Regions from separate parts of the Saccharospirillum sp. HFRX-2 genome, predicted to be linked through region 2. Evidence: predicted binding sites of a transcription regulator. Region 2 holds the regulator's gene; the other holds the start of a gene.
The links. The regulator FliA, encoded in region 2, starts transcription of late flagellar genes. The targets are predictions, from matches to a motif close to CTAAAGTTNNNNNNNNNNCNGCCGATA.
Positions count from the first base shown of each region.

Region 1: a site for FliA is predicted at 3,502-3,528, ahead of ABMA60_RS07250 (DUF5610 domain-containing protein). Genes of this name have one in related genera too.

Region 1 is NZ_JBEBMU010000002.1:145,225-152,104, reverse strand. It holds gene ABMA60_RS07270 (MOSC domain-containing protein) at 1-373, opposite strand, end outside; gene ABMA60_RS07265 (chemotaxis protein) at 443-1,372, opposite strand; gene ABMA60_RS07260 (DUF6436 domain-containing protein) at 1,499-2,020, opposite strand; gene ABMA60_RS07255 (glutaredoxin family protein) at 2,045-2,311, opposite strand; gene ABMA60_RS07250 (DUF5610 domain-containing protein) at 2,378-3,442, opposite strand; gene ABMA60_RS07245 (LysR family transcriptional regulator) at 3,646-4,554, shown strand; gene ABMA60_RS07240 (YajG family lipoprotein) at 4,616-5,197, opposite strand; gene yaaA (peroxide stress protein YaaA) at 5,267-6,073, opposite strand; gene ABMA60_RS07230 (MBL fold metallo-hydrolase) at 6,127-6,880, shown strand, end outside.
Region 2 is NZ_JBEBMU010000006.1:70,014-76,893, reverse strand. It holds gene flhB (flagellar biosynthesis protein FlhB) at 1-540, shown strand, start outside; gene flhA (flagellar biosynthesis protein FlhA) at 651-2,873, shown strand; gene flhF (flagellar biosynthesis protein FlhF) at 2,884-4,242, shown strand; gene ABMA60_RS13195 (MinD/ParA family protein) at 4,304-5,131, shown strand; gene ABMA60_RS13190 (RNA polymerase sigma factor FliA) at 5,154-5,867, shown strand; gene cheY (chemotaxis response regulator CheY) at 6,160-6,546, shown strand; gene ABMA60_RS13180 (protein phosphatase CheZ) at 6,581-6,880, shown strand, end outside.

The sequences.
Region 1 (6,880 bases), on a different contig from region 2:
ATACCAGGCGCACTGCCTTACCCACTTTACCGCTGAACCAGGCCGACCAGTCGTCAGACACCTCCCAACCATCCAGCTCATCTTTCCAGACCGTCACTCTTATCGGCGAGTCACTGGCGACGCTCCTGGTGAGATCTCGATAATCGCCATCGGGCGCGCTGATGCGATACCCATCGCCATGCGCCTGCACACCGAAATTGGCCAGCTGCGGCATATCGCGCTGACTGACAAAACGCCCCTTTGCATTGATCAGCATCCAGCGACGATCATCCACCGGACCCGCTGCATCGAATGGCAGCCGATCAACAGCAATACCGGCAAGTGATTTGATGGGGTAATGGAACAGAGCGGTAATCTGAGCGGTAAACGACATGACAGCAGGGTCCGCAAGGAGACGAAGGCCGCTCATTCCAGCAAAGGCGAGCGGCTTATGCAAGCAACGTCAGGCTTCGCCTTCCACCCGTCGGCGCACCAGATCGGCCAGCTGTTCGGGCTGGAACTTGGAGAGAAAGGCATCGCAGCCGACCTTCTTGGTCATCGCCAGGTTGAAGTCACCGGACAGCGAGGTATGCAGCGCAACGAACAGGTTTTTTAAACGTCCATCGGCGCGCACTTCAGCCGTCAGTCGATAGCCATCCATGCGCGGCATTTCCGCATCGGTGACCAGCATCAACACCCGCTCTTCCAGCGGGCCGTCAGTCTCTTCTGCTAGCCGACGCAGCAATTCCAAACCCTGAGCACCATCGGTGGCCTGATGCACCTTGAGCCCCATGGATTCAAACGTAACCCGCGCCTGAGTTAAGGCGGTATGCGAATCATCGACCATAACAATTTCACGGCCGCGAATGCGTTCCACCACCTCATCCGCCAGATAACCTTCACTGAGTAAGGCGTTCATCGGCACGATTTCCGACAACACCTTCTCTACATCAATGATTTCGACAATCTGCTCTTCGTGATGGGTGATGGCCGTCAAATAGTGGGTATGGCCCGCGCCCGACGGTGGCGGCAACACCTCTTCCCAGTTCAGGTTAATAATGCGATCCACTCCACCGACCAGGAACGCCTGAACGGTCGAGTTGTATTCGGTCACGATAATGGTGGAGTTTTCATCGTGTTTAATAGGACTTAAGCCAATGGCCATGCTCAGGTCGATAACCGGTACCGAACGGCCACGCAGATAGACCACACCAATCACCGCCGGATTGCGCTGGGGCATCATGGTCAGTTTGGGCAGTCCCAATACCTCTTGAACTTTAAAGACGTTAATCGCATAGATTTGTCGTCCTTTGAGCCGGAACATCAGGATTTCCAGTCGATTCTGGCCGACCAGATTGGTACGGCTATCGACATTTTTCAGCACACTCGACATCAGCTACTCCGGCTACTCCGACTCTTTCAACGACCCCAGCAAGCACGGTCGCCCACCCACTCCGTCGTTATCGGCAAAGTTTAGTCGAGATTGAAGGAATTTGCGCTAGTTCACACAAACACAGTACTAGTTAACACAAACGCAGGTCGTAGCATCCAAATTGACGACAGACCCCGGTCGTGACAACGGCAACCAGTCATCCACCAGACTGTTGGATTGAGCGCAGGTCAGCCCACTGCTGTAGGCACCCAGATAGCGAATCTGTCCGTCAGCACCGGTCAATACGATCAGCGGACCCGGCGAAGCTGGCGGCAACCCATCCACGAATCCAGCCAACGCCTGATTGATAAAGGGCGTTCCTAATTGCACCGGGTGGTAGCCCAGCTCACTCCCGGTTTCGCTCAGCGACGAAGCATGGCCGGACGCCATAAAACGGCACAAACAGCCCGGCGGCATCCAATGAATCATGGCGGGATGCGTCAGGTCGCTGCGGGTATCGATCCAGTCCTGCCATTGATCGCTCCAGGCCGACACGTCTGAAACACCGCGACCCAACCAATCCAGGTGACTTTGTCGGAACCAAAGTCCTGCAGCCAGAGCAAACAACAAGGGCAACAGCCACCACAGTAAGCCGCGATATCGAATCACAATGAACCTTTTGCCAAGGGAGAATCAGCCATGATTGGCACGGAGGTAACGACGCACCTCGTCGAGCGTAAAAGGCCAGCCAAGATCGTCACTTGCGCCATCGCAGAGCAGCACCGGAATACGTATGGCGTATCTGTCCATCAAGGCATCACTGTCGACAATATCGACCACCTGCCATTGCAGCGGTTCGGACCGCGCCAACTCTTGCAGCAAAGCCTGCGCCTGCTCACAGAGATGACAACCGAGGGTACTGTAGAGAATGAGATTCGGGGTCGTTGAGGAGGAAGCCACGGGCCGTTCCTATTGGAAAAACGGCCCTATTGTAGAAATCTGCCAGCGCTTTACCAGCGCTCGCTGTCAGGCGTCTTTTTTATCGGCTGACGGGTCAGCAAAGAGCGAATCCAGGAAGCTGCTCAAGCGACCATCGTTACGCGGATGATTGACCAGTGAGTCGACCAAACCTCGCTCCGAGTTCAGTTTATCCACCCAGCGTTGCTGGGCATCGACCAGTTCACGAGCGTATTCGCGCAACGGATCCAGACCGCGCGGCAAGCTCTGAGCTTCACCACCGGCCTGTTGATAGGCAGATACAGCCTTGGTTTGAACCGAACGCATGCTCAGATCCAGTGACGCCAAACTGGTGCCACTGATGCTCAGCGCCTGAGCCTGCTCGAAGGCCACACCCAGGTCGCCGTCGTAGAATTCGTCAGCCAGCTCACCCACTTCTTTCAATAAAGCGGTCAGATCGGATCGTTCTTGATCGTTCAGATCACCTTCGATGCTCAAATCGAACTGACCCGATTCCACCTTGCCCCAGCTCACCGACGACCAGCCATCACCGGAAGATTTTTCCGCCGAGGCTTCGTTACGACGCTCCACACGGATGGTGACCTTATCGCCTTCGGCGGTGGTGACATCCAGTGCAAAGGTGCGCTGTTCGTACTGATAAATACCGATATTGCGATTGCCCTGGCGTGACACCTGCTTGGATTCGTCAGCACTCACCGAGGCGTTGATATCACGATTGGCCAGAACGTCTTCAAGCCGGCCGTAAGCATCATCGATTTTTCCTTTGAGCGCGTCATCCAGCTTGCCCATCGACTCAAGCACATCACGCGCTTCACCAAAGCCCTGCTTGATGCCTTTTTCCGCAGCGGCCCAAAGCTTCTCCATCTCAGCTTCGGAGGCGCCATTAGCCTGGGCCTGAGACAGACGGCCGCGCATAAAGCTCCACAGATTATCGACCAGTTCTTCGACATTAAAATTGCTCGCCGCCGATTGCGACGCGCCAGCTTGTTCGGCTTTTGCAGCTGCGTTGACCGAACCCGCTCCACCGGACTGAGCAGCCTGACCCGAACCGGGGCGCTGGTAACCAGCGATGGATGGCGTCAACGCAGACAAATTGGACAGCATGTTATTCATAGGGCGTCCCCTTCCGGCGCAAACCGGTACTTATCGAATAGGCGGTGCATTCAATCTACTAGCGGCGGTATAGCGCACAACTTGAGTGATGTTTTGTAAAAGCCGGGATTATCAAAAAACAATCATCAATAGCGTTGGATTGTTGATTAATACGTCGTATGATCGCCGTGCTTCAGGTACCACTCGACTGACAGAGGCCCGTCATGGCGAGACTCGATTCGCTGATAATCTTCACCACCGTCGTTAAAGCCAATAATTTTACCAACGCAGCTCATCAACTGGGTTTGACGCCTTCGGCTGTCAGCAAGCAGATTAGCTTGTTGGAAGACCGCCTTGGCGTTCGTTTACTCAACCGTACCACGCGCTCGGTCAGCCCGACCGAAGCCGGACAGCTGTTCTTTAACCGCTGCAGTCGCATCCTCGAAGACCTCGAGGAAGCCGAACATATGGTGAAAGACTTAGAAACATCGCCCAGAGGAACGCTGCGCATCACCGCCACGCCCACCTTCGGCCGCTCCATGCTGATGAAGATCTTCTCCAAGTTTCTGGAGCAATATCCGGACGTGAATTTCGACCTGATTCTGGCCGATAAAGGCCTGGACCTGGTGCGCGAAGGCATCGACCTGGCGATTCATTTGGGTTCGCTGCAGGACAGCCGCCTGGTCGCCCGACCGGTTGCCAAACAGAAGGTCATCCTGACCGCAACCAAAGATTACCTCGACAAGCATGGCATGCCACAACAACTGGCCGATCTGTACGACCACCATATGCTGATGGCGTCCGGTATCGATTTCGCCGAGCCACGCTGGATCAAACGTTTTCTGAAAGAAGCCGGTCTGCAGAATAAAGACCGCCGCTTCACGGTCAACGATCTGGACACCCTGGCCGAAGCCACCACCAATCATATGGGCATTACGGCGCTGCCGTACTATATGGTGCGCGAAGAACTGACCAGTGGACGCATGTTGCATGTGCTGCCGGACATCACCTTCCCCAGCCGGACCATCCATGTGGTCTATCCGGAAAACCGCTACCTGTCCGCCAAGAGCCGGGCCTTTGTCGATTTTATGGCGGCCTATTTCGAAGAACACGATCTCGATAAAGCGGGCTGAAAATCGGACTCACAGACACAAAAAAGCGGCCAATTGGCCGCTTTTTTTATCGCTCAGTGACTCAGCGTAGAAAACGATTCAAGCCAGCATCATTGAACATCCGCTCAATGGCTGCGTCGAACGTTTCGGTCAACATGGTTTCGTTTTCTTGCTCATCGGGATAACGGAAAAACTCGGCAGAACGCTGTGAACGGAAACTGTTGGAGTAGCTGGAGTTGGCTTTGACGATTTCCACCGATACTTCCGCTGCCACCTTGGCTTCTTTGCGTGCTGCGTCGATATCGACCAGTTCGTAACTCAGCTCTTCCAGCGTCACGGTCCACTCAAAATCGGCATTCATTTCAACCGCTTCAAAACCGGCCACTTCCAAAGCGCCGATCACCTGATCGCGCAGTTGTTTGCTCAAATCACCGGAGGCGGTAATAGCAGAACTGTTTTCATAAACCCCGCCGCGCTGACCAATAACGGTGCTGCTGCGACCATCTTCAATATCCACCCAGAAGGTACGGCCGTTACCGGCCGGCAAGCTGTCCGGTGAGACAACGGGTTCGAAGGCGATTTGTTGGGGTGACAGCTGGGCGCAACCGGCCAGCACCGTTGCCACCAATGAAAGCATCAGTACCGGCTTAAACACAGATTTCATAGCGTTCTCCTTGTGTTAACAAAAAGTCTGAATAAACAGACTCGTTAAGTGCGTTGCAAGTTTTCAGTTTTAAGCCGCCTTAACGGAACGGCTCTGGTCGCGCAAAAACTGCCAGTGTGTTTCGGTCGAGCGACTGGCATCAAAACGGTAACCATCCACGTCGAAACCTTTGAGGTCCTCCACCCGGCGGATATCGTTCTCCAGCATATAGCGCACCATCAGACCGCGAGCTTTTTTGGCAAAGAAAGAAATCATCTTGTACTGACCATTTTTCCAGTCACGAAATTCCGGCACGATCACTGGTACCGGTAACCGCTTCGGCTGGATCGCCTTAAAGTATTCGTTCGACGCCAGATTGACCAGTGCCTGTGTCTCATTGCTGCGGATATCCGCCGCCAGTGTATCGGTCAACTGATTGCCCCACCATTGATAGAGGTTTGTGCCACGTTCGGTCGGCAGACGTGTGCCCATTTCCAGACGGTACGGCAGGATACGGTCCAGCGGCCGCAACAAGCCATATAAACCCGACAAAATACGCAGCCGGTCCTGAACTTTGCCAAACGCCTTCTTGCTGAGCGTCGCGGCATCAAGACCGGTATAGACGTCGCCCTGAAAGGCTAACAGCGCCTGTTTGCTGAGTTGCCGATCGAATGGCCACTGCCACTGGCTGAAGCGTTCGACGTTCAAACTGGCCAGCTTCTCACTCAGCGACATCAGTTCGCGCAGATCGCTGACGCTGTAAGTGCGCAGCACATCGACCAGTTCGGCTGCCTCGTCGGCAAAACGAAACTCGGTGCTTTGGTCGGTGATCGCCGGGCTTTCAAAATCCAGCGTTTTGGCCGGTGAAATCACCGCCATCAAGGGAGCTGTTGCCAAGTCTTCCTCCTGTCTCTAGGGTACGACTCACACCTTTATCGTGGGCCGAAAAAATGCAAATTCTGAGAACCTATGTGCCGGACTCTTTTCAGAATTACAACCATCTGGTCTATTGCGAGCAGCAACGCCAGGCGGCAGCAGTTGATCCTTATGACGCTGAGCACCTGATACAGCTGGCCCGGCAACAGGATTTATCTATCAGCGCCATCTGGATTACTCATGAACATGGCGACCACATTCGGCACGTCAACGAACTGAAAGCCGCCACCGGTGCCCGCGTCTTTGCACCGGCCGGCTGTATCGGCAAGCTGGCGGCTGATATCTGGCTTGAAGACAACGACAAGCTAAGCGTCGGTGATGGCCAGGCAAGCTTCTGGTTCACGCCTGGCCATACCCCGGCGCATGGCGTCTTTTACATCGACCAGGACGAACCGGCGCTGATCTGCGGCGACACTCTGTTCAATGCCGGCGTCGGCAATACCCGTTCAGGCAGCACCGATGTGTTGTTTGACAGCATCGAACGCCTGCGTCGCGATACGGCCCGGCAGGCCCGCATCTATCCAGGGCACGATTACCTGCCCAATAACCTCGCCTTTGCGTTAAGCATCCAGCCAGACCTGGCCGCAGCGCGCGATCTCAAGACCGAGGCCGACGCCCAGACGCCCGACACCCGCACCATCACGACGTTCGAGCAGGAACTGAGCTTCAATCTGTTTTTGCGTCTGGACGACTCTGAACTAGCGGAAGCGCTGGCCGAACGGGATTATCCGACCAGCAATGCGCTGGAGCGCTTCCGCGCCTTGCGCA
Region 2 (6,880 bases):
ATTGCGGCGCTGGATATTCCTTTTCAGATTTACAGTCATACCAAGAAATTGCGTATGACCATGCAGGAGATCAAAGAAGAATATAAAAACACCGAAGGTAAGCCTGAGGTGAAAAGTAAGATTCGTCAGTTGCAGCGCGAAATGGCGAACCGTCGCATGATGTCGGATGTGCCCGATGCCGACGTGGTTATCACCAACCCGACCCACTTTGCAGTAGCGCTGAAGTATGAGCCTAATTCCATGCCGGCGCCCGTCTTGCTGGCCAAGGGCATCGATGAATCCGCTTTGAAAATTCGTGAAATCGCCAACGAATACAAAATACCGGTGATGGAAATTCCACCCTTGGCGCGTTCGGTTTATTACCACACCAAGATTGGCGATGAGATCCCGGAAGGCTTGTACATCGCTGTGGCTCAGGTATTGGCTTACGTCTATCAGATTGATCAGTGGCGCAAAGGGCGTGCGCCCAAGCCGGAAGCCAAACCGGACTTCCCGATTCCCGACGATCTGCGTGAGGACGAGCCGCCTCCGCAGCAGTAAGTCACGCTCGGTTGTGACGCTGTTCCGAGCAATTTGAGAGTGCCATCTCATTCTGGCCCGATCCGTGCAAACAGTCTGTTGAACCTACAGATTCGCCTGATTATTGACAGATGGCTTTCCTCGATAATGTAAGAGGGTTGGGAACCCAGGTACGCGGTCTCGATCGCGGCGCCGTTCTCAGCTCCACCCGCACCAATGCCAAACTGATGACGCAGCGCGTCCTCGGTGTGCCCTTGATGTTGTTGCTGGTACTGGGCTTGATGACGCTGCCGGTACCGCCCTTTGTACTGGACTCCTTTTTCACCTTTAACATCGCCTTGTCGATCGTGGTGTTGCTGGTAACCATCTACGTACTGCGTCCGCTCGACTTTGCCGTCTTTCCGTCCATCATTCTGGTCGCGACCTTGTTGCGTCTGGCGCTGAACGTGGCGTCGACGCGGGTGGTGTTGCTCTATGGCCATGAGGGCGGTGACGCTGCCGGTCAGGTGATCGAGGCCTTTGGTGAGGTCTTGATTGGCGGTAATTACGCCGTTGGTTTTATCGTTTTTGCCATCCTGATGATCATCAATTTTGTGGTGGTTACCAAAGGTGCCGGCCGGGTCTCGGAAGTCAGCGCGCGTTTCACCCTGGATGCCATGCCCGGCAAACAGATGGCGATTGACGCCGATCTGAACGCAGGCCTGATCGATGCCGAAACCGCCAAAACCCGCCGCACTGAGATCGCCCAGGAAGCCGACTTCTATGGCTCCATGGACGGTGCGTCAAAGTTTGTTCGCGGCGATGCCATCGCCGGTATTCTGATTCTGGCGATTAACATCTTCGGTGGTCTGGCCATCGGTATGTTGCAGCATCAGTTGGAATTCGGTCAGGCGGTGGAACGCTATGCGTTGCTGACCATCGGTGATGGTCTGGTTGCACAGATTCCGTCGCTGTTGTTGTCGGTTGCCGCGGCCATCATGGTGACGCGCAACTCCAACAGCCAGGAAATGGGCGAGCAGATTCTGCATCAGATGTTCTCTACGCCTCGGGCGCTGAGCATCGCTGCTTTTCTGATCGGGGTCATGGGCGTGCTGCCCGGTATGCCGCATTTCGTGTTTTTGTCACTGGCGTTTATCTGTCTGGTCGGTGCGCTCTTTATTGTCTACCGCCAAAAAGTTGCCGCCGGCGAATCTTTCCTGCCCGGCGCACCGGCGCCCAGTGGTGCCGGGGCGAGCGCTAAAACCGGCAAGGTCGAACCCGGTGGCGCACCGCCGGTGGCCAGCGTTGAAAGTGATACCAAAGAGCTCAGTTGGGACGATGTGCAACCGGTCGATATTGTCGGACTGGAAGTCGGCTATCGCCTGATTCCGTTGGTGGATCGCTCACAAGGCGGGCAATTGCTCGGCCGCATCAAAGGCATTCGCAAGAAGCTGTCTCAGGACCTGGGTTTTCTGGTGCCGTCGATTCATATCCGCGACAACCTCGATCTGATGCCCAATGCCTATCGGCTGACGCTGATGGGCGTGGGAATCGCTGAAGCTGAGGTGTATCCGGATCGCGATATGGCGATTAATCCGGGCCAGGTGTTCGGCTCGCTAGACGGTATCAAGACCCAGGACCCGGCTTTCGGTCTGGAAGCGGTGTGGATTGAGTCGACGCAGCGTGATCGCGCCCAGACGCTCGGCTACACCGTGGTCGATGCCAGTACGGTGGTGGCGACGCACGTTAACCATCTGCTGCATCAGCACGCCTATGAACTGCTCGGTCATGAAGAAGCCCAGCAGATGCTGGATCTGCTTACCAAGAAATCGCCCAAGCTGGCCGAAGAACTGGTGCCCAATACTTTGACGCTCAGTCAGTTGCTCAAGGTGTTGCAGAACCTGCTGATGGAAGAGGTGCCGGTGCGCGACCTGCGGACCATTGCCGAGTCGCTGACCAATCTGCAGCCGAAGAGCCAGGATATCGCCATCCTGACTGGCGCAGCGCGCATGGGACTGTCGCGCATGATCGTCCAGGGCATCGTTGGTAACGAGCGTGAAATACCGGTGATCACTCTGGATCGAGGGTTGGAACAGTTGTTGCAGAAGACTGTTCAACAGGCCGGAAATGATGGAAATCTTGACGGTGTGACCTTGGAGCCGGGTATGGCCGAGCGACTGCAGCAATCTTTGCAAGAGACGTCGCAACGTCTGGAAGGTGAGGGCAAGCCCTCCATCCTGCTGGTCTCCGGTTCAATTCGTATGTTGTTGGCGCGCTTTGTTCGCCACGGCGTGCCGGGATTGAAGGTCCTCAGTTTCCAGGAAATACCGGATAACAAACACATCACCATCGTGGCCACGGTAGGCGGTCAGTGAGGATAAATCGATGAAAGTGAAACGCTTTGTCGTTGCCAGCATGCAGGTTGGGCTGAAGCAGGTTGCCGAGGCTCTGGGGCCGGAAGCGGTGATTCTGTCGACGCGCAAACTGCCCGAGGGCACCGAGATTGTCGCTGGTGTCGATGAGGCAGAATTCGCTCGCTTTGAAGCCAACCGACCGGCCGCACCGGACCCGGATGCCATTATCAAGGCACATCCGCGCCAGAATGATGGTCAGCCCAAGCTGGATACTGAGAGCCTGAAGGGATTGCTGGAAAATCTGGCGCCGCACAGTCGTGCTGCCTTTGGTGATCTGGCACCGGACCGCTCAGCGACCAGCAGTTCTGCTGCCGATCAGACACTGGATTCTCCCCTGGCACGTGCCATGGAAGCCCAGCAGCGTGTCGAGCAGGCGGCACAGCGGCCGACGCCGAAAGCAGAGGCTCAGCCAACCCAGCTGCGCGCTCAGTCCGACCAGGAATTGATGACCCTGATGCGTCAGGAAATCGACAGTCTGCGTCAAATGCTCAAACAGCAAAGCGATTTTTTACAGGCGCCGGTGGTGGGGCCACAAACGCCTCAGCTGGAAAAACTGGAAGGCCGCTTGCGCGCCCTGGGGTTGGGTGAATCGGTGCAGCGTTCGCTGTTGCGTCACTACAACCGTGATGCTGCTCTGGATGCCAACTGGCGTCGTCTGCTGGCGCGGCTGGCTTCTGGCCTGTCGGTGCCGGTGTTTGATCCGTTGACTGAAGGCGGCGTGGTGGCACTCTGTGGCCCAACCGGCGCCGGCAAAACCACAACGCTGGCCAAGCTGGCGGCCCGGGCGGTCAAACGCCGTGGCCATGCCAAGGTGGCGGTGGTCAGTACCGATTGTTACCAGCTGGGGGCCCAGGATACCCTGGCGTCGGTCAGTCAGATTTTGGGTGTGGATTATCGCGCCCTCGGTGAGGACGACAGCCTGGCGGAAACACTGCAAGAGCTGGCGCATTATCATCTGGTATTGATCGACACCAGCGGCAGCGCCGAGGCGTTGCGTCAGTGGCGCGAGCAGGTAGTCGATACGGGTCTGGATGCGCGCATCCAAAGCGTGCTGGTGATGCCGGCGACTGCCAACAGCGACAGTCTGAACCAGTTTATTCAGGCGTTTCCGAGTCAACATCTGGCGGGCGCCATTATTACCAAGCTGGATGAAGCGCCTTGTTTTGGCAGTGTTTTTGACAGCTTGCTGCGTCACCGCTGGCCTTTGTGGTACAACACCGATGGTCAGCGCATCCCGCAGGATATTGACAGTGTCGATCCGGTGCGGCTGGTGAAACGATTGGCGCGCGCGTTGGATGAAACACGCCCAGGGCTTGCCCAGGCGAGCTGACACAGGGCCATCAAAGACGATGGTAATTGCCTATACTGGGCTAACGGAGTTAAACGAGCGAATGAGTGGTTTGAAACCGATACAGGTACTGGCCGTCACCGGTGGTAAGGGCGGCGTAGGTAAAAGCAATGTGTCCGTGAACATTGCTGTGGCACTGGCGGAGCAAGGCAAGCGAGTGGTGTTGCTCGATGCCGATCTGGGTTTGGCCAACATCGATGTGCTGCTGGGCGTTTCGTCCGGCCGCAATATCGGCGATGTGTTGTCTGGCGAGGCAGAGCTGCGCGATATCCTGGTACCCGGTCCCGGTGGCATTCGCATCATTCCGGCTTCGTCTGGCACCCAGCGCATGGCCAACCTGGGCGAACAGGAACACGCAGGCATCATCGGTGCGTTCAGTGATCTGGGCGACGATATGGACGTCTTGATTGTCGATACCGCCGCCGGTATTTCGCGGACGGTCACGTCCTTTGTCCGCGCTGCTCAGGAAACACTGATGGTGGTGACTGACGAACCCACGTCGGTGACCGATGCTTATGCTTTGATCAAGGTGTTGAACCGCGACTGCAAGATGGATCGTTTCCGGGTGTTGGCTAATATGGTCCGTACGCCCAATGAAGGTCAGGCGCTGTTCAATAAATTATCGAAGGTCACGGATCGCTTTTTGGATGTGACGCTTCAATATGTCGGCTCAGTACCCATGGATGAATCGGTACGTAAGGCCGTCCAGCGCCAGAAGGCCGTTGTCGAGGCGTATCCGCGGTCCAAAGCCGCGATCGCTTATCGTTCACTGGCCCAGAAGGTCGCGACCTGGCCCTTGCCAACCACACCTCGGGGAAATCTCGAATTTTTTGTGGAGCGGCTGGTCCAGGGGACTACTGGAGTCGCCTGACATGTCGGTGCAGCATTACACTATGTATCAGACCGAAAAAAAGGTCGATTACGACCGCCTGGTAAACGAGCAGGGTGTGCTGGTCAAGCGCATTGCCCATCACTTGCTGGCTCGTCTGCCAGAAAGCGTACAGCTGGAAGACCTGGTGCAATCGGGCATGATCGGCTTGTTTGAGGCTGCACAGAATTACGATCATACCAAGGGTGCCAGTTTTGAAACCTACGCCGGCATTCGTATTCGCGGTGCCATGCTCGATGAAGTGCGCAAGGGTGACTGGATTCCGCGTTCGGTACACCGCAATTCGCGCCGCATTGCCGATGCTATTCGCGAGATCGAAATGCGCGAAGGCCGCGACGCCCAGGATCAGGAAGTCGCCGCTGTGCTGGAGATGAGTCTGGACGACTACTACTCCCTGCTCAAAGACACTCAAGGCTCACGGCTGTTCAGCTTTGAAGAGCTGATGGAGCAGGGCAATGGTGATCTGCAGGATTACCAGGTAGGTAACAGCCAGCACCTGGCACCGCATTCGGAAGTGGAGTCTGACCAGCGTAATCACCAGTTGGCTGATGCCATCAAGCAGTTACCAGAACGTGAGCAACTGGTGTTGTCGCTGTATTACGACGAAGAGCTCAACCTCAAGGAAATCGGCGCTGTTCTGGGCGTCAGTGAATCCCGCATCAGTCAAATCCATACCCAGGCCGCCATGCGCCTGCGTGCCCGTATGAGCGAGTGGTAGCCACTTGTATTTGCCCTTTCAGTCAGGCTGTATCACGGCCGCTGTTGGGGTAGACTAGTCGGCTTCCGGACGCTCTAAACTATCGCGATCACCGGTCGATACAGATGCCAACAGACCTTGACGAGTCTTGTGGGTGCTCTCATTCGCAGTTGTGGTAACACAATTGGGCTTGAGTTAGCGCTTAGAGCCACGACGGTCAGTGAAAAGGCATTCTCAAGACTGGATAGCCGGTTACCAGCGTCTATCATAAAGACAGTAAGCAGTTTGTCGGGTGAGGCTAGAGGAGGTCATCTTGGACAAGAACATGAAAATCCTGGTTGTCGACGATTTTTCAACGATGCGGCGCATTGTTAAGAATCTTTTGCGCGACCTGGGCTTCAGTAACACCCACGAAGCAGACGATGGTTCCAGTGCATGGCCGATGTTGCAAAGCAGCGATTTCGACTTTGTGGTAACCGACTGGAACATGCCGGGCATGACCGGTATCGAACTGCTCAAGAAAATCCGTTCGGACGAACGTCTGAAATCCATTCCCGTCTTGATGGTTACCGCTGAAGCCAAGCGCGATCAGATCGTTGCTGCTGCTCAGGCAGGCGTCAATGGCTATGTCGTCAAGCCGTTCACTGCGGCCGCCTTGAAAGAGAAGATCGATAAAATCTTCGAACGGGTAGATGGCTGATAGCCGGTGTTAAGGGTTGACCAAAGAGGCCGTTATGGCTGTTCCAGACAACAAAAAATTATCTCCTGAGTTTCTCGATGCGCTTAAAGCCATGGTTCCAGCTCTGCTGGAGCAGGTTCAGCACGAGAATATGGACGAAGCGGTTGCGATTCTGGCTAAGCTACAACAGGCCCGGACCGAACATTATGCCGGAACGACCTTTTCCGATTTATTGAAAGAAAAGGCCGCAGAACTGCATCAGCGTATTGAAGCAGGGGAAACCGAATCGGCGCTGGAAACGCTCCAGGAATTGCAGGATGCGCGTGATCGGGGGCTCTATCAGGAAGTCGGCCGG